DNA from 3 places in the Corynebacterium sp. NPDC104732 genome. Region 2 is predicted to be linked to each of the others. Evidence: predicted binding sites of a transcription regulator. Region 2 holds the regulator's gene; each other region holds the start of a gene.
The links. The regulator LexA, encoded in region 2, represses DNA repair genes until DNA is damaged. The targets are predictions, from matches to a motif close to CGAACANNTGTTCG.
Positions count from the first base shown of each region.

Region 1: ACZ6ZO_RS11630 (DUF222 domain-containing protein) is a predicted target of LexA. The motif match lies at 7,356-7,369, and genes of this name have one in related genera.
Region 3: ACZ6ZO_RS08615 (HNH endonuclease signature motif containing protein) is a predicted target of LexA. The motif match lies at 6,155-6,168, and genes of this name have one in related genera.

Region 1 covers NZ_JBVJNS010000022.1:1,656-11,557, reverse strand. The annotation lists gene ACZ6ZO_RS11670 (transglycosylase domain-containing protein) at 1-2,113, opposite strand, end outside; gene ACZ6ZO_RS11665 (DUF5318 family protein) at 2,138-2,497, opposite strand; gene ACZ6ZO_RS11660 (inositol-3-phosphate synthase) at 2,649-3,737, shown strand; gene ACZ6ZO_RS11655 (MarR family winged helix-turn-helix transcriptional regulator) at 3,983-4,438, shown strand; gene ACZ6ZO_RS11650 (universal stress protein) at 4,546-5,496, shown strand; gene ACZ6ZO_RS11645 (SDR family oxidoreductase) at 5,493-6,134, shown strand; gene ACZ6ZO_RS11640 (hypothetical protein) at 6,169-6,627, shown strand; gene ACZ6ZO_RS11635 (lipocalin family protein) at 6,632-7,279, opposite strand; gene ACZ6ZO_RS11630 (DUF222 domain-containing protein) at 7,415-8,839, shown strand; gene trhO (oxygen-dependent tRNA uridine(34) hydroxylase TrhO) at 8,824-9,753, opposite strand; gene ACZ6ZO_RS11620 (VanZ family protein) at 9,764-9,902, opposite strand, start outside.
Region 2 covers NZ_JBVJNS010000001.1:262,240-272,141, forward strand. The annotation lists gene hrpA (ATP-dependent RNA helicase HrpA) at 1-2,475, shown strand, start outside; gene nrdR (transcriptional regulator NrdR) at 2,482-2,937, opposite strand; gene ACZ6ZO_RS01285 (hypothetical protein) at 2,996-3,322, opposite strand; gene lexA (transcriptional repressor LexA) at 3,643-4,338, shown strand; gene ACZ6ZO_RS01295 (DeoR/GlpR family DNA-binding transcription regulator) at 4,591-5,370, shown strand; gene ACZ6ZO_RS01300 (carbohydrate kinase family protein) at 5,367-6,275, shown strand; gene ptsP (phosphoenolpyruvate--protein phosphotransferase) at 6,272-7,969, opposite strand; gene ACZ6ZO_RS01310 (DeoR/GlpR family DNA-binding transcription regulator) at 8,169-8,963, shown strand; gene pfkB (1-phosphofructokinase) at 8,960-9,902, shown strand, end outside.
Region 3 covers NZ_JBVJNS010000010.1:45,372-55,273, forward strand. The annotation lists gene ACZ6ZO_RS08585 (TetR-like C-terminal domain-containing protein) at 1-517, shown strand, start outside; gene ACZ6ZO_RS08590 (hypothetical protein) at 545-700, opposite strand; gene ACZ6ZO_RS08595 (adenylate/guanylate cyclase domain-containing protein) at 975-2,501, opposite strand; gene ACZ6ZO_RS08600 (DNA polymerase III subunit delta') at 2,542-3,765, shown strand; tRNA gene ACZ6ZO_RS08605 (tRNA-Thr) at 3,832-3,907, shown strand; gene ACZ6ZO_RS08610 (NAD-dependent epimerase/dehydratase family protein) at 3,980-4,912, shown strand; gene ACZ6ZO_RS08615 (HNH endonuclease signature motif containing protein) at 4,897-6,075, opposite strand; gene ACZ6ZO_RS08620 (DsbA family protein) at 6,213-7,034, opposite strand; gene ACZ6ZO_RS08625 (DUF2304 domain-containing protein) at 7,034-7,384, opposite strand; gene ACZ6ZO_RS08630 (glycosyltransferase family 2 protein) at 7,381-8,073, opposite strand; gene ACZ6ZO_RS08635 (glycosyltransferase) at 8,100-8,918, opposite strand; gene ACZ6ZO_RS08640 (polysaccharide biosynthesis protein) at 8,929-9,902, opposite strand, start outside.

The DNA.
Region 1 (9,902 bases), on a different contig from region 2:
TGAGGCTAGGAGGTGGCGGTGGTCCCTGCGGCCCCGGGGCCGGAGCTGGAGCCACAGGTTCCACGCCAGGGACTTCCGATTCCTCTGATGCGGATGGATCCTCAGTGGACTCCGCATCCTTCTTGCTTGGCGCGGCCGGTGCCGGCGCTTGGTTGCGGTAGAACTTGTTCGGATCTGGGATGATGGGGCCAGCCTCCGGGAAGTATGCAAAGTTCTGGCCCGCGAGCGACTTGTCCATCACGGACTTCCAGATTTGCGTCGGCAAGCCAGCGCCATACATGTTGCCGCCCCAGGCGTTCAGCAGTGGCGAATTGTCCACCGTGCCCACCCACACTGCGGTGGCCAGCTGCGGGGTTGCGCCGATCATCCACGCGTCCTTGTTGTAGCCCGTATCGCCGAGCTGCACCGTACCAGTCTTTGCAGCGGAAGGCCTACCACCGGCGAGGGTGCCATTTGACCAGCCCGCGATCGGCCCCATCGCTTTGATCGTGTTATCCGCGGCAACCTTGCTGATGCGACGCTCACCGTTGCCAACCTCATGCTGGTACAGCACCTCACCATCCGCAGTCTCAACCTTTTCCACAAAGTGTGGCTTTTGCCAAATGCCCTCGTTCGCCAACGTGCCCAAAGCTACCGCCATGTCCAGCGGACGAGTCTGGTACTGGCCAAGGATGACACCTTCGTACGGATCGCCACCATTTTCAGACAGCGTCTTATCGATACCAGGCACGGAACGAGCAACACCGAGGGCGTGCGCCATGTCCGCAGTATCCTTCGGGCCATGCGCCAAGTCCTTCTGCAGTCGGATGAAGGACGTGTTCAGGGACTCCTTCAACGCCTGGCTGATGGTGCAGGTACCGCAGTTACCACCGTCGGAGTTGTTCACCGTGACGTTACCCGTCTTTACCGGGGCAGAACTGTAGTAGGCATTCGGGGAAATACCCTGCTGCATAGCGGCTGCGAAACCGAAAATCTTGAACGTAGAACCAGTTTGCATCGCCGAGTTGGCAAAATCCCAGCCGCTGGCTTCCTCACCACCGTAGTAACCACGCACTGCGCCCGTCTTCGGATCAATGCTGACGGTAGCGGTACGAATTTTCTCGTCCTCGCCCTGCAGCAACGTCTGCACGGAATTCACAGTGTTTTCCTGGACACGCGGATCGATCGTGGTAGTCACGCGGAGGCCGCGGGTCTGGACAACATCCTCCGTGATGCCCAAATCTGCGAGCTCCCACATCACTTGGTTCTTAATCAGACCATTGGTGCCGGTTGCCTCCGTGTACGCACGGTTCTGAGCAGGATCAGTGGTCTCTGGGTACACCAAAGAGTCACGTTCTGCCTGGGACAAAGTGCCGGTGCTGACCATGCCGTCCAGCACGTAGTTCCAACGATCCTCAGCCCCAGCCCGGTTAGTCCACGGATCTAGCTGGCTCGGACGCTGAATGGAAGCCGCTAGCACTGCCGCTTCCGCAGGGCCAAGTTCCGAAAGATCCTTACCAAAGTACGCCTTCGACGCCGCGGCGACACCGTAAGAATTACGACCAAAGTAAATGGTGTTCAGGTAGGCGGCCAGGATCTCGTCCTTCGACCATTCCTTCGTCATCTTCGCGGAATAGATCAGCTCATGGATCTTGCGCTTAATAGAGTGCTCGTTACCCACCACCGTATTCTTGACGTACTGCTGGGTAATGGTCGAGCCACCGCCGGCAGAGGCGTCGCCACGGAGCTGGCCCAGCGCGGCGCGGGCAAAACCGGTCAGGGAGTAACCACGGTTGGTATAAAACTCACGGTCCTCAGCCGCCAGCACAGCATGGATCACTGGCTGTGGAATCTGGTCAATGCCGACGGTGGTGCGGTTACCTTCGGCTGGCACCACACGCGCCAACTCCGACGAGCCGTCCGACGCCAAAATCAGGGAAATCTGCTTGTTAGCAAGCTCCTCTGGTTCTGGAACATCGGCCGCCACGTACATGCTGCCCAAGATGAAGGCCGGAATAGCAATAGCGACGGCGATGATCGCGGCGATCGTGCCCCACAGGCTCTTTTTGCTACGCTTCCGGCGCCGTTTGCCCTTCGTAGTCCGGGTGTTACTGGTCACTGTACTTTTGTCCATTCCTCTATCTATTGAGCGGATCCCTCAGGCTGCAGCTGTTGCGGTCTGCAGCAGATGGTTCCATCGGCAGTCCGGACACACCTCTACAGTGTGTACCGTGAACGGCTTGTGAGTCAGCGCAATCCGTTCGATCTCTGAGAGATCACGTGCAGTACCTGCCATTTTCCCTAAGTGCTCGCCAAATATCCAAAGCACCACGCGAAGATTTTCGCTTTCACACACTGGACACGGCGTTTGTGCAGGTTGGCCGTGGAACTTTGCGGCCGTAACAAGAAGGAAATCTGCGTCACACAACTCTTCTTTCCGCTTTAATCCTGCTCGCCACTGCCTCAGGACCCGCTTCCGGGGAAGCTGATGGCTGACAACTGCACTAAAGACGACCACCGGGACAGTATATTGCGTCTGTCAACACCACTCTAGCGGGCGGTTCTGAATCGATTAACCTCGCTTCTTTATCGATCAAGCCCCTTTCAAGATGCACCAACCACACTAGGTTGGTAGAGGTTACATCCCATTTAGGAAGTGAGAATCTAAGTTGAGCGAATCTAAAGTTCGGGTCGCCATCGTCGGTTGCGGCAACTGCGCAACCTCCCTCGTAGAAGGCGTCCAGTTCTACCGCGACACCCCAGCCTCCGAAACCGTGCCAGGCCTCATGCACGTCCAATTCGGCGACTACCACATCTCCGACGTTGAATTTGTCGCAGCATTCGACGTCGATGCCGACAAGGTAGGCAAGGATCTCTCCACCGCCCTGCGCTCCAGCCAAAACTGCACGATCCAGATCGCCGAGATTCCACACCTCGGCGTCGAAGTGCAGCGTGGCCCAACCCTCGACGGCCTGGGCAAGTACTACCAGGCAACCGTCACCGAGTCCGAGGCAGAAGCCGTCGACGTAGCGCAGGCGCTTCGCGACGCCAAGGTGGACGTAGTCGTGTCCTACCTGCCGGTCGGCTCGGAGCAGGCAGACAAGTTCTACGCGCAAGCCGCTATCGACGCAGGCTGTGCCTTTGTCAACGCACTCCCAGTCTTCATCGCCTCCGACCCGGAGTGGGCTGCCAAGTTTGAGGCTGCTGGCCTGCCAATCGTCGGCGACGACATCAAGTCCCAGGTTGGCGCTACCATCACCCACCGTGTCATGGCCCGTCTGTTCGAGGAGCGCGGCGTGCGCCTAGAGCGCACCATGCAGCTCAACGTGGGCGGCAACATGGACTTCAAGAATATGCTCGAGCGCGAGCGCCTGGAGTCCAAGAAGATCTCCAAGACCCAGGCCGTGACCTCCAATCTGAAATCTTCTCCAATCGCCGGGAAGATCGAAGACCGCAACGTCCACATCGGCCCATCCGACTACGTTGAATGGCTCGACGACCGCAAATGGGCCTACGTCCGTCTGGAGGGCAAGGCCTTCGGCGAGGTGCCACTGAACCTGGAGTACAAGCTGGAGGTGTGGGACTCCCCTAATTCTGCGGGCATCATCATCGACGCCGTCCGCGCCGCCAAGATCGCCCTGGACCGTGGCCTCTCCGGCCCGATCCACCCAGCGTCTTCCTACCTGATGAAGTCCCCTCCTCGTCAGCTCCCTGACGACGAAGCCCGTGCTCAGCTCGAAGACTTCATCAAGGGCTAGCGCTGGTTTGTGGGAATTTCTTTTCATCCCCTAATCCCCGGGAAGCGTTTCCCGGATCTTGGAAGAAATAAGCAGAAATAGCAAATACGAAGCATATTTTTGCTCCGAAACCCGGGAAACGCTTCCCGGGTTTTTTACGCTGAGGGGATCCCCAAACCCATGTCTCAGTGACCAGCTACACCCTTTTTGCGACAAAACATTTTCGAATATGGAAACACTAATGTGTTTTGTGGTTCTATTGATCCATGAGCACAGCTGATTCCTACGAAAATTTTTCGCCAGAGGCGGTTTCGGAGCAACTTCGTCCAGCGATGACGAAGCTTTATGTGACTTATTTCCGACGGGCGGCCCAGTCTTCCCTTACTGGACCTCAACTGACTATCCTCACTCATCTTGCTGAGGTTGAGGCGGAGCGGATCAGTGAGATCGCTAAGAAAGAAGGCATCCGGATGCCGACTGCTTCCAATACGTTGCACCAGTTGGAGCAGCGGGAGTTAGTGGAGCGTGTCCGCGACAAGGCTGATCGGCGTGGTGTGTTGGTGCAGATTACTGAGACGGGTCGTCGGGAGTTGGCGAAGGTGGGTGAGGAGCGTACTCGCTATTTCGCGGAGATGCTGGGCACGTTGGATCCTGAGGAGTTGGAGCAGATAGCGAAGATTGTGCCGCTGATTACCAAGATGTCGAATCTGTACACCAACTGATTTACCTCGGTTTCGGTATGGGCTGTTAGACTCCAAGTAGTTAACCTTGTGTTCATAGTTTTTCGGCACAGGGGCGTCCGTTTTCCGCAACTGTAGAACAACTCTAAATGGCGAAAATTTCCCCCCAGAACTCTTCGGAGATCCGGATTCTTGTCGCTGGTAAGCCTCATCACGGCGACAAATCTAAGGGCAATGCTGCACTTGATTATGCGGCGTGGCTGGCCCGGACTTCCCCTATCCGAATTCAGATTGTGTCCACGTTTGTGCGGCCGTGGCCGTCGACAAGCTTTGCCAAACTTGGTGGCAAGTACAAGAAGTGGCATGCCAAGGAGACTGCGGCGTGTGTGTCGTGGGCGCGGAAGAGTTTGTTGGCGGCGGGGATTCCGGAGGAAAGCTGGAGCGATCCGGTCGCGCTGTTTCTTGATGGGACGTCGGAGACGGCGTTGCTGGCGAAGGCCGCCGCGGATTTTGAAGCGACGATTATCCTCATGAATTCGTCTGATGTGACGGTTAAGGGCCGGTTCCTGGCCGGGTCGACCATGGAAACGCTGTTGCATTCGACACCGAAGCTGGTGGGGCTGATGCCTGACAGCACCAAGCTGTCCAAGCGGGGCGTCACTCGGTTGACCTATGGGTTCATCGACGGCGAGCAGAACGACGATGCGCTGCGTGAGACCGCAGAGCGCGCCGAGGCGTGGGGCATTCCGCTGCGCATCGTTGCCTTTGCCCCGGACATTTTGGATGATTCGGTCCTCCTTGATTCCACGAAGCTCCAAACTGAGATTTCGATCCAGTGGCGCGAGCACCTGTTCGCCGTCCTTGACCGGGCAAAGGACCTGGTCGCCGCGGAGTTCCCTGGCGTGACCGTGGAAACTGAGGTGGGTAGTGGTGGCAATTGGGCCGGTGCTATCGATGCCGTGAAATGGAAGAAGGGGGACCTGCTTTGCCTGTCCAGCTCCCCGATGAATCCCCTGGAGCGGGTGTTTGTGGGCTCCGCGACCAGCCACATTCTGCAGTATTCGCCGGTGCCGTCGATTATTAGGCCGGTGCTGCGATGAAAACTGCTGTGGTCACTGGCGCCAGCGGGGGCGTCGGCCTGGAGGTCACCCGCATGCTGCTTAACGACGGCTGGTCAGTCCACGCCCAGTACCGCACCGCACCCGGCCCCTTGGATGCCCACTGGTGGCAGGCGTCATTCCCCGACACCAGCGGCGCACCATCGTTGGATTCTCTGGACGCGCTGATTCATTGCGCAGGTGTGTGTTCATTGGGATCAGTGTCTAATCCTGACATGGCCGAATGGTCCGATACAGTTGCTGTGAACGTCCTGGCCCCCGTGGAGCTGACCGCCCACTACCTGCCACTATTGCGGGCTGCTCGTGGTGATGTGGTGTACCTGAATTCCGGTGCTGGGTTGCGCGCTAATCCGGGGTGGGGCTCCTACGCGGCCTCGAAGTTTGCGGCGCGCGCCTGGTGTGATGCGTTGCGGCTAGAAGAACCCGACATTCGGGTAACTAGCGTTTACCCGGGTAGGATTGACACTCCAATGCAGGAGGCGGTGGTCGCGGCAGAAGGTGGGGAGTACTGTCCTGCAGCGTATCTATCGGCAAGTACTGTTGCGGCAGCTGTGCTGCACGCACTAAACACCCCCGAAGACGGTCACCAGCATGAGGTTATTTTGCGTCCCCGGGGCTAAAGTGAATACCTAGCACATTGTGGGAGGAGCACAAATGACCGAGGACAACGGATACCGCATTGACCCGGAACTCGATCGCGTCCCGGAAGGTAAACGCCATCGCGTCACTGAGCTCGATCTCATGGCAAGCCCGGAGCTACGCCGTTCCCGGGCGCGCCTATCTATCAAGCAGGCAATTTGGTACACCATCTTCGCCTGCGTTGGATCCATCGTGATCGCCCTCATCATCATCGGGTTCTCAAAAGCCCAGGGCGGGCCGATGTGCTTCGAAGGGTCCCGGACTCTGATCTGTTCACGCCGCTACGAAATCCTCTTCCCCACCGTGACCGGCGGGTTTTCCATGCTCACCGTGATCGGCGCGATGGTGATCCTGTACCGGAAGTGGAAGCGCTACGAACTGTGGCAACCGTGGTTCGGCGTGATCTGGTTCCTCATCCCGTGGGCGATGACCATCATGACGGGGTTCGGCACGATGGCCATCGTCGGGCAATAGCCAGCTACTTTAAGCACAGCGGTGTAGCATCCGCTCCCCCACCCGCCATAGGGACGGAGAGGAAAACACATTCGTTCCATCCCGCTGTTCGGATGGCGCTCTTTACCTGGCCCCACTGCTCTGCACTCAGATTGGGCGTGCGCGACAGCACGAAGCCAGAGAGGCGATTCGGGCTACCAACGACTGCGAGGGAGTAGTCCTCAGCTAGCCAAGTCACCCGATAGTTCGCGGGACCATTAGGATCCTGGAATGGAACACCAGGGAAATTGACCCGCAGGGAGGACTCCGACAGTGGCGTTGCTACCCCCTCAATGTCGGAGCGGGAGCCGAGAAGTGTGCCACAAGAGTTATGGACTGCTACGGTGCCGTCGTCAAGCAGGCGGTACTCGGCAGTGGTGTTGTTAGCACATTGCAGGGTGTACGGCTGCGGAATGGCGGCTACCTGGTACCAGGTACCCATGTAGCGCTCCAGGTCGACGGGGCGCCCGAGTTCTGGGAGTTCACCAGGAATGACGGACGACCCTACTGGAACGACCTGGGAGGATCCGCCGGCGAGGCGTCCCCCGTCGAAGATGTCGGCTGCGGCAGCAGTTGGGAGGCTGAGCGCCCCAACGAGTGCACAGGTAGCGAGGCTAGAAAGTAAAGAGCGCATATAGATCCCTTCGGTTGTTAGTGTAACTATTTGATCATATCTGAGTAGATCCCCCTCCACTATAGTTATTTTTATTAGCACGTGTGTTCGATTTCATTTTCCAAGCTGTCTTCCGCATGTTTTACAATTCGAACCATGAACACATTAGAGCGCGCACAGGGGCTGCTAGCTGGCATATTATCCAGCCAGCACGAGCTGCTGCATGCTCTTGGCCAACCGGGATTCAGTGCGGAACAAACCAGGGAATTATTAGCTAGTGTGCGCGAAGTTGACCGACTAGCGGATCTACTAACAACTCGATTGCTGTCAGAGTTGCAGCACTCCCAAGGCTTCGAACCGAACTCGCGCGCGAGCTTCAACAAGCTGATGCACGAAGGCAGGTTTAGCAGAAAGCAGCTTAAGGATCTTTCCCGACTGTCAACTGAATTGTTTGACTCCCCGCCTTCGGTCGGACACACCGACGGTATCCCTGCCCGGTTGCCTCACACCGCAGCAGGCATGGCCAAAGCAGCATTTGGCGCGGAATCTGCCACGGTAATCTCGAAGACACTGGATGCGATCCCCAAGGGCACTCCCCCGGACACTGTTGCGTGGGTAGAGGAAGTCATGGCGAGCATGGCTCACCAGTTGGCCCCAGACGATCTCGTTCGGGCCGGGCAGAAGATCCTGCAAGGGCTCAACGCCGATAGCGAACCCAGCGACGAGGAACGTCAGCACAAGCGCAGCGTGAAGCTCTCCGCCCAGGACAGTGAGCTGATGGGCAAGCTTGCCGGCACCGTCACCCCGGAACTTCACGCTTTGTTATCGCGGTTATTTGCTGACTACGCGGGCCCAGGCGACCTCCTACCGGAGGTCGAGAAGGAAAACGACAGCCGTACCCAGGACCAGCGCAACCACGACGCACTGGTGAAAGCACTGAAATACGCGCTTAGCGGGCCTATGCGCCCGACGCGCGGCTGCTCCACCGTGGTTGCCACAATGACAATTGAGCAGCTGGCGACGGCCGCTGGAGTGGTACCGACGGACGTCGGCACGCTGCTGTCCGTGCAGGATTTGATCCGCCTCGGCGCGGACAAAAACGCTTTCCTGGCGATCTTGGATCCAGACACCGGCAACCTAATCGAGCTGGGTAAAACCAGCCGGGCCGCTAATCTTTACGCCTACCTCGGCCTAGTGGCCTCCCAAGGCGGCGATATGACGCCGGGGTCCTCGCTGCCCGCGGCGCTGTGCGAAATTCACCATCTGCTGGCCTGGCGCTTCAGCGGCCGCTCGACAGCGGGAAACATGAGCCTGATCGGCCACAACACACACCGAAACGTGGATGATGCGCAAGAAAATCCGAAAAAATGGTGGACACTATGCTCGGAGACCGGGCAAATGCTGTGGATCCCACCTGAAAGCATCGACCCGAAACGAAGACCCCAGGCCAATTTCAACCCCATGACCTGGTTTAACCCAGGGCAGATGATACGTTTCGGGCTACATGATTCAAGGCCGGTTCCCCCATTCCAGCGACCCAGATCCGTCACCTGCCCGCGCTGCAACTACCCGGCGGCGTGAGCCTGCTTCCGCACCACCTCGGCACACTCATCCCTGCCGCAGGTGCGCTTCGCCGGATCCGCTGCACACGAAGGACACATCAGGGTCTGGGTGCGGCACTCCAAGTTGCCACAGTTCTCGAACTTGTTCGTTGGGGTACCGCAGTGCACACAGTGCCCAAGCTGCACAAATCCCGGGTCCTCGGTGCCCATGCCGAACTCTGTGTGCATCCGCTTGTCAAAAACATATAGCGAGCCTTCCCACAGCCCATCATTGCCATACTTTTCGCCATAGCGGACAATGCCACCGTCGATCTGGTAGACCTCTTTGAAACCGCGGTTCTTCATAAGCGCCGACAGGATTTCGCAGCGAATACCACCGGTGCAATAGGAAATGACTGGCTTGTCCTTCATCCAGTCATACTTGCCGGATTCCAGCTCCCTAATGAAGTCATGCGTGGTGTTAACATCCGGCACCACGGCGTTCTTGAACTTACCGATCTGCGCCTCCATGGCGTTGCGGCCATCGAAGAACACGACTTCGTCGCCACGTTCTTCCACCAGCTTGTTCACCTGCGCTGGCTTGAGGTGCACGCCACCACCGACGACACCGTTTTCATCCACCTTGAGTTCCCCCGGCGCGCCGAACGCCACAATCTCATCGCGGACCTTGACGGACAGACGTGGGAAGTCCTCCGCGCCGCCCTCGGACCACTTGAATTCCATCTTGCCGAAGTACTCTTTGCACTTCTTTACGTACTCTTTACAGGCAGCCATGTCGCCACCGACGGTGCCGTTGATGCCGTGCTCGGAAATCAGGATGCGCCCGCGCAGGCCGAGGCGTTCGCAGAGTTCGCGCTGCCACATCATCACGGCCTTGGGATCGGACAGGGGAAGGAACTTGTAATACAGGAGGATCTTGCTGATGCGCTGCATGTATTCGAGTTTAGTGGTAGGCCGCGGAAAACCCTAAAGCTTCCACCATCGCCTCCTCGGACCCTAAACGTGGCCCTAGCAGGTACAACACGTAAATGAATGTGGCGAACGCAATAGTGCACCAGCGCCAGAACCTATCCCACGGCAGC
Region 2 (9,902 bases):
TCCCAACAAGAGAAGAATGCAGCGCCGGTGTTGACTGATATCGGACGCAAGCTCGCCCGCATTCCCGTCGATCCGCGGTTAGCACGAATGCTGGTGGAGGCGGATCGCAATGGCTGCTTGGACAAGGCGCTGATCATCGTCGCAGCCCTCACCATCCAGGACGTGCGCGAACGCCCTCTCGAACACCAGGCACAAGCTGACCAACTGCACGCCCGCTTTAAAGACACCACCAGCGATTTCCTTAGCTACCTCAAGCTCTGGGACTATCTTTCGGAGCAATCCCGAGACTTATCTGGTAACGCCTTCCGCAAACTGGTTCGCAAGGAATACCTGCACTACCTACGTATCCGGGAATGGCAGGATCTCGTCCGGCAACTCCGCGGGATCACGAAGGATCTCGGCTGGGCAACAGAGACCACACCTATCAACAGTGATGCTCTCCACCAGTCCCTTCTTGCTGGTTTGCTCTCCCACATTGGACAACGGGAAGGTGACTCCAAGGAATTCATGGGTGCCCGCGGCGCTAGGTTCATGGTGTTCCCGGGCTCAGCCCTGGCAAAGAAGCCACCCCAGTTCGTCATGGCTGCGGAGCTGGTGGATACGTCGCGGCTGTGGGCCCGCGACGTGGCAGCGATTGACCCTGCGTGGGTAGAAAAACTCGCCGGTGATCTGCTCCGCCATCAGTATTCGGAACCCCATTGGTCAACGAAGCGTGGCGCTGCCATGGTGTATCAAAAGTCCACGTTGTTCGGGGTGACGATTGTCGTCGATAAGCTTGTGCCCTATCACCGCGTGGACCCGGTGGCCGCGCGAGAGATGTTCATCCGCAACGCGCTCATCGAAGGCCAGTGGAACACCCACCACACGTTCTTCCACCACAATGCACAACAGCTCGCAGAGGCCGCGCGGCTGGAGGAAAAGGCACGCCGTCGCGACCTAGTCGTAGATGAGAACACCTTGTTTGATTTCTACGACAAGAAACTGCCGGAACGCATAACGACGGCCCGTCACTTTGATTCCTGGTGGAAAAGCGAGCGCCAGCGCAACCCCGAACTTCTCAACTTTGATCCAGCGAAACTGCTCAGCGCAGAGGCCGACACTATCGCCGAGGAGCAATTCCCGGACGTTTGGCGCCAGGGCTCACTCGAGTACGAGCTCAAGTACCACTTCGAGCCGGGGCACAAATTCGATGGCGTCACAGTCCATATTCCTATCCCGCTACTCGCAGGCATCACCGATGAAGGCTTCGATTGGCTGGTGCCCGGGCTTCGCCACGAACTGGTCACGGAATTAATCCGCAGTCTGCCTAAACCACTGCGCCGAACCGTTATCCCCGCGCCGGATTTCGCGGCGCGGGCCCTTCCGGAGCTCAAGCCTCACTTTGGGGATCTGCTGCAGCAACTCGCCACGGTCTTGCGAGGATTTGGGGCGGCAGGAATTGATCCGAGCGATTTCGCATTAGACAAACTCCAACCGCACCTGCGTATCACCTACGCTGCGATTGACCGACGCGGGAAGATCGTCGACTCCGACAAATCTTTGGCGGCGCTCAAGAGCCGTAGTACGGAGAAAGTTAAGGCCTCCGTCAACAAGGCGGTACGACGTGGAAAGCAAGTGAGCGACACCGCGTTGACGTGGGATAACGACGCTCTTGGGAGCCTCCCTACAGAGGTAGTGACTAAGGTCGATGGTCAGGACATTGTGGCCTACCCTGCCTTAGTGGTGAGCTCGGATGGCGTTGCCGTGCATGCGCTACCAACCCAGGCGGAAGCCGACGCTGCGATGCTCACCGCCACCCTTGCTTTACTGCTCAAGGAGATTCCGACGCCAGGCAAGAACATGCTCAATGGTCTGCCACTGAAACAACGCGTGGGAGTAGAGCACTATCCGCACGGGAAAATGACCGGCCTGTTGGAGGACGCAAAGGTTGCGGCGGTGCGCGATCTGCTGCTGGCCCACGGCGGCCCCGTTCGTTCACCGGAGGCTTTTGCTGACCTGGTAACGAAGATCAAGCCGGACGTGCCCGGAAAAGTCCGTGCGACAGTGGTCACGCTGGCACCGGCGCTGGTGGATTATTTGGCGGTAAAAGATGAGCTAGACCAGTGGACTGGCGAGGCTATCGACGACATGCGAGAGCAGCTAGCGTTCTTGCTGCCGCAGCACGCCATTAGCATTCATGGGATGGACCATCTGCGTCACTTGCCCCGGTATCTGCGAGCGATGCTTATTCGTCTGGATGCGATGGACAGGGATCCCGACCGGGATGCGGATCTGCAGGATGAAGTCACTGCCTGCCAGGACTTGCTGAAGCAGAAGCTCCGTAGTTTGCCTCGAGGCAGGGAAAAGACTGCTGCAGTCAAGGATATTAATTGGCAGCTGCAGGAGTTGCGGGTTAGCTTGTTCGCTCAGCAACTGGGAACCGCGCATTCGGTGTCGGTGCGCCGGATCGAGAAGGCGATCGCTAAGTTACGGTAGCGGGAGCTAAGCGTTTCGGGCTCGACGACGCATGAGACGAATTTCGGACTCAAAATCGTCTGCGCTTTCGAAGGACTTATACACCGAGGCGAAGCGCAGGTAGGCCACCTCGTCCAGTTCTCGGAGCGGTTCCAAGATGGCTAGGCCAATGTCGTTAGCGTTGATTTGACTGCTGCCGTGGCTGCGTACCGACTCTTCTACTTCTTGAGCTAGTCGCTTAAGGGCATCGTCGGACACGTCGCGTCCCTGGCATGCTCGTCTCACACCAGTGATGACTTTTTCACGACTAAACGGTTCCGTCACACCGTTTCGCTTAACAACCAAGAGCACCGCCTTTTCTACGGTGGTGAACCGGCCCTCGCATTGAGAGCATTCTCTTCTACGCCGAATTGCGGCGCCGCCATCGATGACGCGGGAATCAATCACGCGGGATGTCGTGTGATGGCAAAAAGGACAGTACATAGGATCAGGTACGCTCCGGGCAATAGTCGTGGCGGGAACGTTTCTGATTCTAGTGCCCTTACTTCACATTCATGGAAGCGAAGTGCGTGGTGCCCGTGGCTGGCGTTACTACGTCATCAGCCGGATCTACCGCCAGCATTCCAATCACAGCGGTGAGCCCTAAGACCGCGCCCATTGCTAGCTGCCCAAGAGCAAACCGACGCGGGGAAGCGCTGCGCCGAGTGCTAGTCACTCCCTGTGGCGGTAGCACGCGCCCTTGAACAACGCGAGTATGGCTCGCTGTAAACCGGGAATCTCCCCCATTCCAGGTTGCCGCAGGAGGTACTACCGCGTGAGACGCGAAGCTGTTGTGAGCGTAAGAGCGTGGAGTGCTGACGGTGGTCATCGGGTCTACCTTCCTTTCTTAGTGGACTGGTTGTGCACTCTAGGAGATCGTGCCGACACGGCAGCCCTCCCTCGAAGCATTTTCATAGCCCACATGTTCGAAATTCGTTGCTATGTTCGATTTGTAGCACGATCATTTTCGAATGTCTAGCGTTGGCCCACATTTTCGAAAGAAATTTTTCTCAACACTCGAAAATTAATATGACACCACGTGTTTTAGCTGGTACTGTGTTTGGCAACAACACAGCCACTACCATTATTCGAAAACACCAACGTCCGTTCCTAAGTTAATTTTCGAACAAGCACCATAAGGGACTTACCATGTCACCAGCTAAGAAAAATTCGCCACAGCCGAAGCTCACCGAACGCCAGCGACGAATCCTAGAAGTTATCCGCGATGCCGTGGTACTTCGGGGCTACCCTCCGAGCATTCGCGAGATTGGCGACGCCGTAGATCTGCAGTCCACCTCCTCTGTGGCATATCAGCTACGCCAGCTTGAGGAAAAAGGCTTCTTGCGCCGAGACCCCAACAAGCCACGCGCGGTAGATGTCCGCCACCTACCGGAGGTCACTAAGTCAAAGGCCGGTCCAAAGCCTGGGCGAAAGAAGCAAGTGGAAACCCCGGCCCCTTCGGAGGCGGTAGCTACCAACTTCATCCCGGTTGTGGGCAGCATTGCCGCCGGCAATCCCATTCTTGCCGAGCAGAACATCGAGGAGTACTACCCGCTGCCCGCCGACATTGTTGGCGACGGCGAGCTGTTTATGCTGCAAGTGGTCGGCGAATCCATGCGAGATGCAGGCATCCTCAACGGAGACTGGGTTGTTGTCCGTTCCCAACCAGTTGCAGAGGAGGGTGAATTTGTTGCAGCCATGATCGACGGCGAGGCAACGGTCAAAGAGTTCCACTCAGACTCCACTGGTGTCTGGCTCCTTCCCCACAACGATGCCTTCTCCCCAATCCCTGCCGAGCATGCGGAAATCATGGGAAAGGTGGTCTCCGTCCTGCGCAAGTTGTAGCTAGGGGCCTGCTATGGGGTAACCACAACCAGGCATTGTTTCCATTACAAAACTTTCCTCTTCCCAAATCGGGGGTAGTTTCGGTAGCTTTTGCGACACATTTTGTTTGCTTTGCCCGATCGGACACCAACTTTGTGGGATACTGGACTGGATTTATTCAGATACTCTGCAACAACAGTGACTCCAGTTATAACCGAATGCTGGGGTCACGTTTTAGTGTGGTACACCGCTGCTTTATCCCTAGGAGTATGAATGTACGCAGAAGAACGCCGCCGCCAGATTGCGTCCCTCACCGCTATTGAAGGCCGCGTCAATGTCACCGACCTGGCGCAACGTTTCGATGTCACCGCCGAGACGGTACGACGCGACCTCGCCGTACTCGCTCACGAAGGAATCATCCACCGCGTCCACGGTGGTGCAGTAGCCACCCAAAGCTTCCTCACCACCGAGTTCACCCTTGACACGCGTTCAAAGTCCGCCTCTGGCGCCAAAAGCGCTATTGCTCGAGGGGCGCTGGAGTTCCTTCCAGATCGGCACGGTGGTATTTTCCTCGATGCTGGCACAACGGTCGCGGCATTGGCAGATATGTTGGCTGAAGATCCACAGGCGCACCACTGGTCCATCGTTACCAACTGCCTGTCTATCGCACTGAGCTTGGCTAACGCCGGACTAGACGAGGTACAGCTGCTGGGAGGCACGGTCCGCGCTATCACCCAGGCGGTAGTCGGCGATACCGCACTACGCACCTTGGCCCTGATGCGTGCGGAAGTCGCGTTCATCGGCACCAATGCTCTCACCCTGGACCACGGTCTGTCCACCGCCGATTCCCAGGAGGCCGCGGTGAAGCGCGCCATGATCACCAATGCTCAGAAGGTGGTCGTGCTGTGTGACTCCACCAAGCTCGGCAATGACTACCTGGTGAGCTTCGCCGGGATCGACGACATCGACGTGGTAGTCACTGATGCGGACGCCCCAGAATCCATCGTCGAAGCCCTGCGCGAACGCGAGATCCAGGTAGTTATCGCATCATGATCCTTAACGTCGCAACCACGCCCGAGCTGTTCCGCACCTCACGGCTGTCCGAGGAACTGTCCTGGGAGCACACCAACGCCCTGTCCGAAGTAGCCGTGGTACCAGCAGGCGGCGGGGTCAATGTGGCCCAAATGCTCTACTGCGCAGGCCAGGATACCCGCGTGCTGGTCCCAGCTCCCGAGGTCAGTCAATTCATCCGCATGCTCTCGCTGCAGGGGCTTCCCTACGAGATTGTTGACGTCCCCGGCCCTATCCCCGTGCGATACCTCATCGATTCGCCCGCCGGTCGCCAGCTGCAGTTTGTTGACCCTCCCATGGAACTGAAAGTGTCGGAACTGGCGATCCTGCGGGATATGTGCGTAGCGGCGGCAGAAACCGCCGAATGGGTCGTCCTCGCCGGTATGCTTCCTGACATCGCTCATGCCTCCTGGTACGTCGATGTCATGCGCGCACTTCGCCTCTACCACCCTGGTGTGAAGATCGCGGTCTCCACGTCCGGTCAACCCCTCGGCGCGGTGCTACGCCAGGTGTACACCACCAAACCAGATGTGCTCGTCATTGACACCGCAGAGTTCGACAGCACCGAGCAGCGCGACACAGCGATAAGCACGCTTACCGACGCAGCAGTCCCCCACATCTTGGTGTGCCACAGCAGAACCCATTTTGAGCTGTTTTCCGGCGCAGCTGGCGCAAGTTACTCCGCTGAGTTCGTCGGTGATCCAGGCAAACAGTGGTTGCCCTGGCAGGATGCTGCCCTCGCGGGACTGCTCCTAGCGGACGTGGCAGCTGATCCTCAAGCTGCGCTGATCTCGGCGCTTGCGTATGCCAACGCCCCGATCGGCGATCCGGCCCGTGCCGTTCCGACTCCAGATGTTCTGCAGCCGGAACTGGCTCAGGTTCGTTAGGACTGGGCGTCGAAAAGCGCCTGCACGGCGGCCCGGGCTTCCTGAGCCCCGGAAGCGCTCATCGCAGCGTCGGCCGCTGCCAGGCAGAAATTAATGTCCACCTCAGCCAAGTGCGCACCCACTGCGGCCACGGAGTTCGACGCCGCAGACAACGAAGACACGCCCAGGCCAGTCAACACGATGGCCAGGTTTGGATCTGCTGCGGCTTCGCCACACACGCCGACTGGAGTTTGCGTGGTCTTGGCTACTTCACAGGTGTGCTGGATCAGACGCAGCACTGCAGGCTGCCATGGATCCGTGAGGTAAGCCAGCTCTGGGGAGAGTCGGTCGGCAGCCATCGTGTACTGGGTGAGGTCGTTGGTGCCGATAGACACAAAGTCGAGGTGAGGCAGCAGGTGGTCCGCCATGAGTGCCGCGGCTGGCACCTCGATCATGGCACCAGCGGTGAGTCCGCGTTCGCGACACAAGCCTGCGAACCACTGGGCCTCGTACGCCGTTGCCACCATCGGGGCCATCACCCAAGTTGGGACGTCTGGTCCGCGACCTGCTTGCTTGGATGCCAGTGCAATAGCGTCGAGCTGACGGGTGAGTAACTCTTCGTTTTGTCGAGCAATGCGCAGACCACGCACACCCAAGGCAGGATTGTCCTCGTGCGCGAGCGAGGCGAATGGGACGGGTTTATCCGAGCCGGCGTCCAGGGTACGCACCACCACTTTGGAGTCCGGGAAGGCTTCAAATACCTTTTGGTACACCTCAGCTTGGTTTTCCACCGAAGGTTCTGACGTTGCGGACAGGAAGCACAATTCCGTGCGGAACAAACCAATGCCTTCCGCCTGGGTTTCCGCTGCTTTCTTTGCCGCGTTACCGTCCTGCACATTGGCGAGGAGTTGCACGCGGTGGCCGTCCTTGGTTTGGGAAGGCCCGCGCCAGCTCTTGATCTTCTCTGCCTTGGCGCGCGAGTCTGCCACCAGCCGACCAGCTTGCTCTGGGTCTACCCCGGTGGTTACGGTGCCGGCGCCACCGTCGACGAGGACTGCGGTGCCTTCGCTGATGGTCTCAAGTTGTGAGCCAGCTGCTACGATGCACGGCACGCCGAGCTGTCGCGCGATGATCGCAGTATGGCTGGTGGGCCCACCAAGGCGGGTGACGAGCGCCGTGAAGATGGAAGTATCCAGGACTGCGGTGTCGGCGGGAGAGAGATCGTCGGCGAGCAGAACAACTTCACGGTCGGCCTGTGGCAGCCCTGGTTCCGGTTCGCCTCGCAGTTCAGCGATAACGCGGTCACGAATATCGCGCAGGTCAGTGACGCGTTCCGCCATGAGTCCGCCAGCCTTTTCGAACATGGCGATGAAGCTGCCCGTAGCTTCGACCACAGCGAATTCTGCGGTATGGCCGGCATTGGTAGCCTTGCGTACTGCCTTGCGCCAACCACGGTCGCGCACCATTCCTGCGGTGGCTTTGAGCACCTCCGCAGCATTGCCCGTGACAGCGGCTGACCGCTCTTCCAGCCGGACTGCAACGGCATCGGCGGCGACGGTAAAGCGCTCTAATTCTTCGGGTCGTTTGTCCTCCGGTAACGGTGTGGAGGAGGTGGGCAGTGTTGGGCGCGGAGCCACCCACACGGCCGGGGCGAATCTGACACCATCTACCACGGCGGTGCCTTTAACTGTCACTGATTGTGCTGCGTCGGTCACTACTTCTCACCCGTCTTTACGATTGCGATTGAGCTTACTTAAAGCCTAACACCTCGATGTTGTTTTATGTCTGGAATCCTGGTCACACCTGTTGACATTCCAACACCGCGTGGTATTAAGCTGTTACTTAGTACTAGCTGGTAACAGCTTATAGCTTAAGTCACTTTATTTCCTTCACTAGCAGTCAGAGCGAGGCATCATGCTTTCTGCACTTGAACGCCAAGCAGAAATTGCGCAGACCACACAATCGGCTGGTCATGTGAGCGTTTCTCAGCTGTCATCACACTTTAATGTCACGCCAGAGACAATCCGGCGCGATCTTAAAGCGTTGGAGAAAAGAGGGCGGCTGGTCCGGGTACACGGTGGCGCGGTGTCTGTTTCTCCCAACCACAACGTGGAGATGGAGTATGACTCCAACACCATGGTGAACATCGACAAGAAAAAACGGATCGCGGCGGCGGCGTGGAACCGGCTGCAACAGCTACCACAGCTCAATGCCATCACCATCGATTCTGGCACCACCACGTTGGAATTCGTTCGCGCGCTGGCCAGTGGCGGTAAGACATCCCACACGTCATCCATGACGATGATCACCAACTCTCTTCCGGTGGCAAACCTCACCACTGATTACGGGCTCACGGGGGTTCACCTGATGGGTGGACGGATCCGACCGATCACCCGAGCTATCGTCGGGGACCAAACCGTTCGCGAGCTGCAACAGCTTCGTGCCGACGTGGCCGTGCTGGGGGCAAACGGGTTGTCCCTTAATCACGGTTGTTCCACCCCTGACCCGTCAGAAGCCGCGGTGAAAGCAGCGATGGTTCAGAGCGCGCACAAGGTAATGGTGCTGTGTGATTCCACCAAGTTCAAAAAGGACTTTTTGGTTACTTTCGCCCCGCTGGATTCGATAGACATTGTGGTCACGGATTCCGGGGTGATCCCGCAGCATTATGAGATCTTGGAGTCGTTGGGGATCGAGGTAGTGGTCGCATGATTTTGACCTTCACCCCCAACCCGAGCATCGACTGCACGATGGACCTGTCAACTCAGCTCCGCCGGGGCGCAGTCCACCGCCTGAACACCGTCACTCGCGCGGCTGGTGGCAAAGGCATCAATGTTAGTGTCGCGGCTCATCTGGCGCGCCGACCGACGCTCGCAGTGTTCCCTGCCCCGCACAATGATCCGTTCATCCGGTTGCTGCTTAAGAAGGACGTCAACTACGAGTTCGTCACGAATGACGACGCAGTACGCACGAACGTCACCATCACGGAGCCTGACGGCACTACCACAAAGTTAAATGGTCCGGGCCCTCAGCTCACGGAATCGGCCCTGCAACAGTGCGAGCAGCTCCTTGTGTCTAAAGCCAAAGGCGCATCCTGGGCGGTTCTCGCGGGGTCTTTGCCGCCGGGGGCACCAGTCGATTGGTATTCGCACCTGGCAGAGCTGCTGCACACCGAGAACCCCGAACTGCGCATTGCTATTGATACCTCTGACGCTCCCCTGCGCGCTGTGTTAGAAAACATCGATCGTGCCCGCCCGGCTCTGATCAAACCCAACGGCGAGGAACTGGGGCAGGCCGTTGGTGTGGATGGAGCGGCCTTGGAAGCGGAGGCCAAAAGTGGCGACGTTACGGCCGTCGTTAAGGCAGCGCGTCAACTGCAGGAACGCGGTGTGGACAATGTGCTGGTGACGCTGGGCGCTGCCGGCGCAGTCCTGGTGCGCGCCGATGGCGCTTGGTCTGCATGCCCGCCTCCTATCACCGCAGTGTCCACGGTGGGCGCGGGAGATAGCTCCCTCGCGGGCTTCGTCATGGCATCGTGCACTGATGTTTCCCCTGCTGAAGCGCTGCGTCACGCCGTGGCATACGGCTCCGCCGCTGCTTCCCTGCCCGGCACCCAATTACCGACCCCCGAACAACTCCAACTCAGCAACG
Region 3 (9,902 bases), on a different contig from region 2:
CGAGCTGGAGACTGCTGAGCTCTCCCGCATCACCGTCGCACGCCTCGCGGCCCGCGCTGGTGTGACCCGCCAGGCGTTCTATTACCACTTCGACGATGTTTACGACGCTGCCGCGTGGCTCTTCCAAAACGAGGTTGCGCGCCACATCCTCGCACACGCACGTTACGACGCCTGGGCTGCCGGATTCGAGCAGCTCATGACTTACATGTACACGCATCGCACCCAGGTCCAGGCGATTTTGAAATCGCTCACGATGCCCAAAACCGAGGTGTTCTTCTTCCGGGCGCTGCGCAGAATGATGACTGCGATTGTCGCCGAGCTTGCCGATGGCTATAGCTTGCAGCCAGCTGACCGTGATTTCATCATCGATCACTACACCCTCGCAGTGGTCGGGCACCTCATGCACTGGATCGCCACCGGAATGCGTGACGACCCGGCGCAACTAGCACACCGGGTCGAATATGTAATGCGAGGACACGTTCTCGAATCGATCGAGCGCTACGCCCAGACCGACTAGTCCCACGAGACTACTGAGTTGCAGGTTTTAGAAGTTCGAAACCTGGTTGATGAGCATGAACGTCCAGTGGTACATCGAAATCAGTGCTGCGCGGAACGCGCTACCGAAACCTGCGCCGATAGCATCAATGATGTTGCTCGGGAACGGCTGGTTTTCGAGGCTCCACTGCATGTTGTTAGACACGTTCGCCTACTCTTCGGAGGATAGCTGGGCAGCCTCGGAGGAGTTTTGAGCAGTGTAGCCAACGTGAGCAGACGGGGCAGAGATGATCATCAATGCTGCGGTAACCGCAGAAGCGAACTTTTTCATCGGTAGTTCCAATCCTTGAGGTGACGGGGTTCACTTTAAGGATCGCGTGTCGAGCGTTAAACCGTTAGCGGTGATTGAGTGTGTTTATCTACTGGTTATGAATTGGTTACCGAATTACTGACTCGAAATGACCACAAATTCAACGGCCCTAAGAACGATCCGCCAGCGTCGGCCGGATCGGGCGGGCGAGCTGCGTGAGCTCACCGCGCCCCCGCAGCTCCACTGATTTGAGTACGGTCCAGCGGGCCTGCTCGGCTTCGTTGGCGCCCCGCAGCGTCGATACGGAGGTCAGCACTCTGCCGGGTGCGTCTTTGGCTAGCTCGGTTAGTCGTGCTGCCTGATTCACGGCGTCTCCGATGACGGTGTATTCGAAACGGTCGTGGCCACCAATGTGCCCGGCCACTACATGCCCGGAAGCCACACCGATACCGCAGGTGAGCTCCATGTCCTTGAGTTCCGAACGTAACTCACGGGCGGCGGCGAGTGCGAGGCCCGGGGCGTCGGCAAGCGGCAGTGGCGCGCCGAAGATCGCAAGCGCGGCGTCGCCCTGGAACTTGTTGATCACGCCCCTGTGCTTGTGGACGACGTCGACCACTTTTTCAAAAAACTCATTCAGCGCCGCGACGACCTCTTCTGGGGTGTGGTTCACCGCGAAGGTGGTGGAGCCGATGACGTCGACAAAGAGTACAGCCACGTTGCGATCCTCGCCGCCCAACGTTGGGCGTTCCTCCATGGCGCGCCGGGCAACTTCAGTGCCTACGTAGCGGCCGAAGAGATCTCGGACCCGCTGGCGTTCCCGAAGGCCGCGCATCATCTCGTTAAAGCCGGCTTGGAGGACGCCGATTTCGGAGCCGTCATAGATGTCCACAGCCACGTCGGTTTCGCCTCGACGCACCCGATTAATAGCGGTTTGGAGCTCATGAATGGGGTCCACCACGCTCATGATGACAAGTGTTTGGGCTGCGAACCCTGCCAGCAGAGAAATCACGCCAAGGGCCAAGATAGCGGGGAAAAGATCCGACGCGGTGTCCGTGAAATAGCCGTAATGGTGCCCCATTACCAGTAAACAGATGGCCAGCATTGGGACCGCGGCAGTGATCACCCACGTGACCCGCAGGCGCTGGGTCACTGGCGGCTCCAACGTGGAATCTTCAAAGCGTTGCGCCAGGGCTTGCGCCGCGATGGGGCGCACAATCCGTTCCGCCTCCAAATAGGTCAGCAACACCACGACGGAACCGCCCAGAGATGACACCAGCCCCAACACTAATGCCAGCTTGCCGTCGTGCTGCGCCGCCAGAGACGTCACCACAACAATGCCGATGAACCAGATAACAGCGCACAAAATTGCCTGGTAGACGGGGATGCGCATGACCAAGTTGCGCACCATATTCGGGTCGTGGTCCTCAGGGCTGTGTTGCCAGGCAAGTACCGGCCTGAACAGTAAAAACGTCAATATGGCCCCGATGAAGGAGCCCGCCACCAGGTACCCGATCCCCACTTCAGGCAGCTGGCTATCCAAAGACACGAATGCTTCTTTTTCCGGCATCGGGATGAGCCAGCGGAAAAACAGCATTGTGGCGATCGCGCCCAGCACGTTGGAAAGAAAAATGGTGGCAGCGTAGAGCGGCCAGGAGGTCCTCCAGAGCCACTTCACAATCTGCGCAAAACGAGTCATGCCCACTACTTTATCCGCCCTACACGATAGGGTGGGTGGGGTGAGCCAAAATTCTGTGTTTGACCGGCTGGCCGGGGCAGCCCATCTGCGTCGCACGCTTATCGACGCCGCCACCGCCGCACGCCACATCGCTGCCGGAACCGCGTCCCCGCAAGGCGCAGAAGCTGCCGCGATGACACACTCCTGGCTGTTCACTGGCCCTCCCGGCTCCGGGCGCTCCAACGCTGCCCGAGCCTTCGCTGCCGCCCTGATGTGCAGCTCACCGACCTCCGTCGGCTGTGGTGAATGCGAGAATTGCCGCGCTGTGCTTGCTGGTACCCACCCGGACTTGGTGCACATCGTGCCACAGGAGCTGTCGATCGGTGTTGACCTCATGCGTGACAAGGTCATTGGTCCTGCCATTTCCTCGCCCACGCACGCTCCCTGGCGCGTCATCATCATCGAGGACGCGGACCGCTTGTCCGACTCGGCGGCAAATGCGCTGCTGAAAACGGTGGAGGAGCCTGCCGCGCGGACCGTGATCATGCTGTGCGCACCGTCGACGGACCCGCAGGATTTCTCAGTTACGCTGCGCTCACGCTGCCGGCACGTGTATGTTCCCACTCCAGCGCTGGAGGACGTCACCCGGATTCTGCTGGCTGAGGGGGGTGTTTCCGAGGATGCGGCCCGGCTCGCTGCCGCCGCGACATCCGGACACATCGGCCGGGCGCGGCACCTTGCGCACTCGGAAGCGGCTCAAAAGCGCCGGGCTCAAGTCCTGCACCTGGCCGAACTGATCTACCACAAAGAAGCCGCATTTCAGGAGGTAGGCGATTTGGTGAAAGCGGTAGAGGCCGAAGTGAAGGCAGACCTTGCGCCCAAAGAAGAGGCGGAAATAGAAAAGGTCCGTAATTCCTTCGGCGCCGGGGTAAAAGGCAAGGGGGCGAGCCGGCTGACTAAAGGCATGGAGACCGAGGTCAAGGCGTTGGAGGCCGTCCACAAGAACCGCCGGAAGCGCGCCGAACGTGACGCCTACGACCTCGCCCTCATTGATCTTGCCGGGCTCTACCGGGATGCGCTCGTCCGCGACGCCGGCATCCAGCTCACCCATCCGGACTTTGATGGGCTGTCCAGCGACCTCGCCTCCCGTAATGATGCGGCAGCTCTTACAGACTGCCTCGACGCCATCAACGCCTGCCGGGAATCGTTTGGGCACAACGTGCGCCCAGTGGTGGCGCTCTCCGGGCTCGTAGGCCGGCTCCGGAAGGCCTGTAAAGTGCAATGACCAGCGGTTTTCATTCTTTATTCCGCGTGCGCTAAACTAGTCCCTCGATGCTTATTGTGCATCGGCGCCGCCTTAGCTCAGTCGGTAGAGCATTTCACTCGTAATGAAAAGGTCGCGAGTTCGATTCTCGCAGGCGGCTCCAATTAGACAGCAGGTCACCAGTGATGGTGGCCTGCTGTTGTTTGTTCGCTGGCAAAAGCACTAGGGTGAAACCATGCGTGCATTAGTTACCGGCGGTGCCGGCTTCATTGGTTCTCATTTGACGGATCTTCTGATTGAGAAGGGCCACGATGTTGTTGTGGTCGATAACCTATCCCGTGGCAATGTGAGGAACCTGGAGGCTGCGCAGGCCACCGGCAAATGCCTGTTTGTTGAGGCGGACATCCTGGAACTGGACTTTGACAAGTTCTTGGGCGAGCATCGCCCGGAAGTGATTTTCCACCTGGCTGCGCAGATTGATGTGCGGGAATCGGTGAAGGATCCGGTGCACGACGCCACTACCAATATCATTTCCACGATCCGCATTGCGGAAGCCGCTCGGAGGAACAGCGTCCGCAAGATCGTGTTCACCTCTTCCGGTGGTTCGATTTATGGCACGCCGGAGACGTTCCCGGTGGACGAGTCGTTCCCGATTGATCCGCATTCGCCTTATGCGGCGTCGAAAAGCGCTGGCGAAATCTACCTGAACACGTTCCGTCACCTGTATGGGCTGGAGTGCGCGCATATTGCTCCGGCGAATGTGTACGGTCCGCGGCAGGATCCGCACGGCGAGGCCGGTGTGGTGGCGATTTTCTCGCAGCGGCTACTGGCGGGCGAGCCGACCAAGGTGTTCGGTGACGGTGGCAACACCCGCGACTACGTCTACGTTGGTGACGTGGTGCGGGCGTTCTACCTGGCTGCGGGTTCCAAGGGGGGCGGCATGCGGTTCAATATCGGAACCTCTGTGGAGACGAGCGACCGGGAGCTGCACACGCTGGTGGCGCAGGCTGCGGGCGCGCCGGATGACCCGGAGTTTGCCCCGGCACGGCTTGGCGACGTCCCTCGTTCCGCCCTCGCTTATTCCCGCGCGCGTGAGGTGCTCGGATGGGAGCCTGAAGTGTCCATTGAAGAGGGCGTTCGCCGTACGGTGGACTACTTCAGGGGATAGCGCCGCCTGAGTTTCCTGCCCGCTGCTTTCTTTGCTGCGGGGGAATTATTTTCTGCCTCACCCGCGTGGTCTGCAAAGCGACACCCGCGGTGGTCTTTTCGCATGTGGGGCCCGGATCTGTCGTCCCGGTTCCTGCGGTGGTGCTTGCGACACATCAGGGCGATGTTGTCCAGCGCAGTTTCCTGGCACTGGGACCACGGGATGACATGGTGGCCGTCGCAGCGCCCGGCGACCTCGTCGCAGCCGGGGTACTGGCAGACGAGTTGCTCCGCTAAAAGGGCGACCCGCTGGGCGAAGGTGACGCTTCTGTTGCCGGTGACCAGCTGAACAACCGCGCCGTGATGGTTGTGTACGGCGATATAGTCAGTGATGTTATCGTTACCGAGCGCCAGGATTTCCAGCAGGTTGAGCTCGAAATGGGTGTTGGTGGGGAACCGGTTGGCCAGGTCGAGTTCGTCATCTTCCGTGATGGAGACAACGAGGCTGGCGTGCCCGGTGTTGTTGACACGGTTGCTGCTAGCCCAGCGGACGACTTCCGCGAAAGCGTCATGTTGGCGTTGCCGCACGGTGCGGAGGTCGCCGTCGGCTCTTGGGGTGGTGCTGAAAGCTTGGTTCATGAGTGCTTCCAGGAGGGCACCGGTTTCCGGCGTGGTGTATCCGGAGAACTTGGCGCCACCATGTTCATCGGGCTTGCCGAGTGTGAACCGGCGTTGCACGCGCGCCTGGAGGGGATCTTTGGCCAGGCGCTGGTTTTCCTGCACAACCTGGTCGCGGGTAAAGCGCCAGGTTTGCTCAGGTGACGTGGGGCGGTTGTAGCCCTGAACTTCTGTGGAAGCTGCGTCGTAGATTTCATCTCGCCGGTTCGACGCTGGCGACAGGCTGGTGAGGGCGCGCAAGATTTCGTCTTGGTGGTCGGCGTCGACGCCGTCGTCCCACCGCGAATCGGCACGCCGGAGGAGCGTCTTAGCATGCCGTGGATGAACCCCGGCCCTGCCGAGGCCTTCTAGATCGAGATGGCTGGCGAGCGAGGTCTCCAAACGGGCGACGGCCTCTCGGATTTGCACCAAATCAGCGACAGCCCACTCGACTTCGAAAGGGTTAGTGACGTCAATGACGTGTCCTTCGCCCCGAATTATTGTTAATGCTGCTTGCAGTTCTTGCATGGTTCACCCCCTGTGACCTGCTCATTTAATTTACTGACTACAGCATAACAACCGAGGAGGACACGCCAACTCAAAATGTAGCACACATGTTCGAAAAAGGGTGTAGTTCTGCCTTCCAACGCAGTTATCGGAAAGCGCTACTTAACCGTGGCAGCCAGCTGCTCATTCAGGGCAGATTCAAACACTTCCCACGGCTGGGCGCCAGAGACAAACTTAGTGCCGATCAAAAACGCTGGGGTGCCAGAAATACCGATCCCGCCGCCGTACTTCTTGGCCTGCTCGATGGCCTGGTCATACTTGTCCGAAGTGGCGTCTGCCTTGAATTTGTCCATATCAGGAACGCCGGCAGCCTGGGCAAAGCGCTCAAAGTCGGCCTGACCGAAACCAGGGTGCCCGTTTTGCTTCGCAGACTCGGCGAATAACGCAGACTTGAATTCGTGGAACTTGTTCTGCTCGGCAGCGGCGCGCCCAGCCCGGGCAGCAGCGTCGGCATCCGGCCCGTTGATAGGCAGGTCATTCCACTCGATGCGGACGAGGCCCTTCTCCACGTAATCAGTGAGGATGCGCCCCTCGGTTTGGGTGGAGTAGCGAGCGCAGAATGGGCACTCAAAATCGGAAAACTCGGAGATCACTACAGGGGCGTCGAGGGCACCGATAGCGAAAGGATCCTCCGGGTTGCGGCGGTGGATCTTTTCAATGTCTGCTTGGGACTTGATCTCCCCGCTGGGGCCTTGGATCAGCGCGTTATAGGTGCCGTCGGCAAGCGGCTTGGCGGTGCGGTCACCGGTGCCGGCCTGCACCTTCGCCAGTTTCGCGTTGATGGCCGTGGCGGATGAGGGGTTTTCGGCGATGAACTGGGATGTCGCGGAGCGTTCGCCCAAGATGAAGCCACCGAGGCCAAACACCGAACCCAAAAGCACACCAATAACAACAAGCAGGGCAACACGCGTGCGGGACATTAGCTCAGTTCTTCTTCCGGCTTCACAGCATTCTTCAGCGCGATGGCGCGGGCAAGGCGCGCGTAGCGCAGCTCCTGCTCACGAAAGCGCACGTAGGAGGACAAGGTGGTGAACATGAATGCCACGACCAGGGCGTAGAGCAGCAGATCGGTGCCACGGGAAACGCCCACCCAGTTGGCCACCACGGTCAGATCATCGGGGCGGAGAACAGCCCAGATACAAGCCAAGATGAACAACAAAAAGCCCAGCTTCACGCCAGCCTTCGCACGTGCTTTACGACGGTTGCCCAGGAAATAGAGCACCAAAAACGCAGTCGCTAGCAGCAGCAGAATCTGAATCACAATGGTCATGGCAACTTCCTCGCAAGCAAACCGTCGGCGAGGATATTCACGCCGTTGATCAGGGACTGGCCCTTGGACATGGAGTACTCGGTGTACAGGATATCTACCGGCTCCTCGGCCACCCGCCACTTCTTTTCGTCCATGGTGGAGACGAACTCGGAGGCGTGGCTCATGCCGTTCATGCGCAGGTTCAGCTCATTAGCGACCCTTTTGTTGAAGGCTCGCAGGCCATTGTGGGCGTCGGTAAGCCCGAGGCGACGGGTGCGCGGCGAGAGGAACACGACGGTCTTGAGCACCACCCGCTTAATCCACGGCACCTGGTCATCCTCGGCGCGCGGGCGGCCGAACCGGGTTCCCACGACAATGTCGATCGGTTCAGTACGTAGCCGGTTCAGCATCTTCACCACGTCCTTCACCTGGTGCTGGCCGTCGGCATCGAAGGTGACAAAATACTCGGCGCCCGGCTGCATCCGCGCATACTCCACGCCAGTCTGGATCGCCGCACCCTGGCCGAGGTTCACGGGGTGGTTCACCAAGTGAGCACCTGCGGCGTGAATACGCGCGGCGGAGTCGTCGGCGGAACCGTCGTTGACGGCCACGATGTTAGGAAAGGTCTTGCGCGCGTTTTCGATGACGTCCTGAATCACAGAGCCCTCGTTGTAGCACGGAATAACCAGCCAAGTGTCAGTATTATCCATGATGGCTAGTAGCCTAACGCATCGCACTAGTCGCGGTGGAACAACCTGCCGTACGCTGCCCGTAAAGCTTGCGCGGGCAAGAGCCGATAGGCCGTGCGCGCCACCAGGTTAAACCACGAACGCGGCCGGGAAATCAGGCCATAGGACACCAAATTGCGCTGCATGTGACGCTCCGCCGCGAACATACCCTTGCCCGTGCGGCGCTCAAACACGTCGGCGCTGGAACGGAAATACGTCAGCGGTTGCTGCAGGTTATGGAGCTGCGCACCGCTGGCGAGCAGGCGAGCATACAGGTCGTAGTCCTCCATGTGGTGCACGTCGCGATAGCCACCCGCTGCCTTAGCGACGGCCGTCCGCATCATCACACTCGGATTATTGATAGGGGAATTAATCAGCGCATATTTTGCCAGTTCATCATGGGTTTCTGGCAAAGTGCGCACTCCGACAACGTTGGTGATGTCATCGTGGAACTCTGCCAGCGCGGTGCCCAACACGTCAATATCTGGGTGCGCGGCGAAAAACGCAAGTTGCTGCGCGAAGCGCTCCGGGTATGCGACATCGTCGGCGTCGAGACGCGCGATGAAATCGGTGTCAATGGTGCTGAGCCCTGCTTGAGACGCAGGCCCCGCCCCCTGGTTACGCGCCAACACGATCGTGCGGGCACCGTCATAGGAGGTGAGGAAGGCGTCGATAAGCGCCTGCAAATCGTCACCGATCGGCCCATCCTGTACGATCACCACCTCGTCCGCCGGGTGGGTTTGTAGCGTCAAGGAGTCGAGGGCTTCCCGCAGCTCGGCGGGCTTAATGCGGTGATAGACGGTGACAAGAACGGAGAGCGTCGGCATACCACGTATCCTAGTCGCGAACCAGCGCGGACACATGGACTAAAGCGCCCACGGCCGGGCCCAGCAACAGTGCCGTGCACACGTTCGTGGCCAGCGTAAAAGGGAGCAACAACATGGCAAAAGCCACCACGGTGGCCACGACCCACCCCAGCACGTAGCTGCGGTAACGCTCGATAGCGAGGGTCGCAGTACCGGTGATCATGAGCGCGCCAGTGCAGGCACTCGCCAGGGTGAGGATGGCTAGCACCACCCCCGGGACCGCGTAGTCCGGCCCCCACAGCGTTTCCATGATCCACGGACCAATCAGCCAAGCTAGGGCGCCACCGCTGACCCCAAGCGCAAACACTGCCGCTACGGGCTTCGCTAAGGCCTGCAGCACGTGCGCGCGACCCGCCACAAAGTTCACGATCAACGCTGACTGGAAGCGCTGCAGCGGCACCAAAATCGGGGCGCGCGTCAGCGTCACCGCGTACATGACTGCTGCCATCGTCACCCCAGCCACCGGGGTAGGATCCTGGGTCGCCTTAATGAACGTGGGAAAACCCGTAATGAGCAGCGCAGTTGCCCCGGTCGCCATCATGGCCGACAGCGTATTTCGGCGGAAGACCACTGGCGCACAGTCCGTCTGAGCGCGCACCGCATCCTTGGCCAGCGGGAAGATTATCAGCCAGCTCAGTGCGCCGATCACCGTGATGACCAGGAACATCGGAAGTCCCCAGCCTGCCCACCACGCGAGCAACACCAAGCCTAGGCGAATCCCAGAATCCAGGGTGAGCAGCGCCGCCAAAAGTGGCCACTTCTCAGTGCCACTGAGCAGACCGGACATCAACGCCTGGAAGACGTATGACATCAAGCCGAAGGCCAACAGTGCCACCGCCACGCCGGATGTCGTAGACAGCAGCATGAGCCAGAGCGGTGAAGAGATGATGGCGATGAAGCCTAGGACACTCGCGATCCCCGCTGCGGTACGCCACGGGTTAGCAA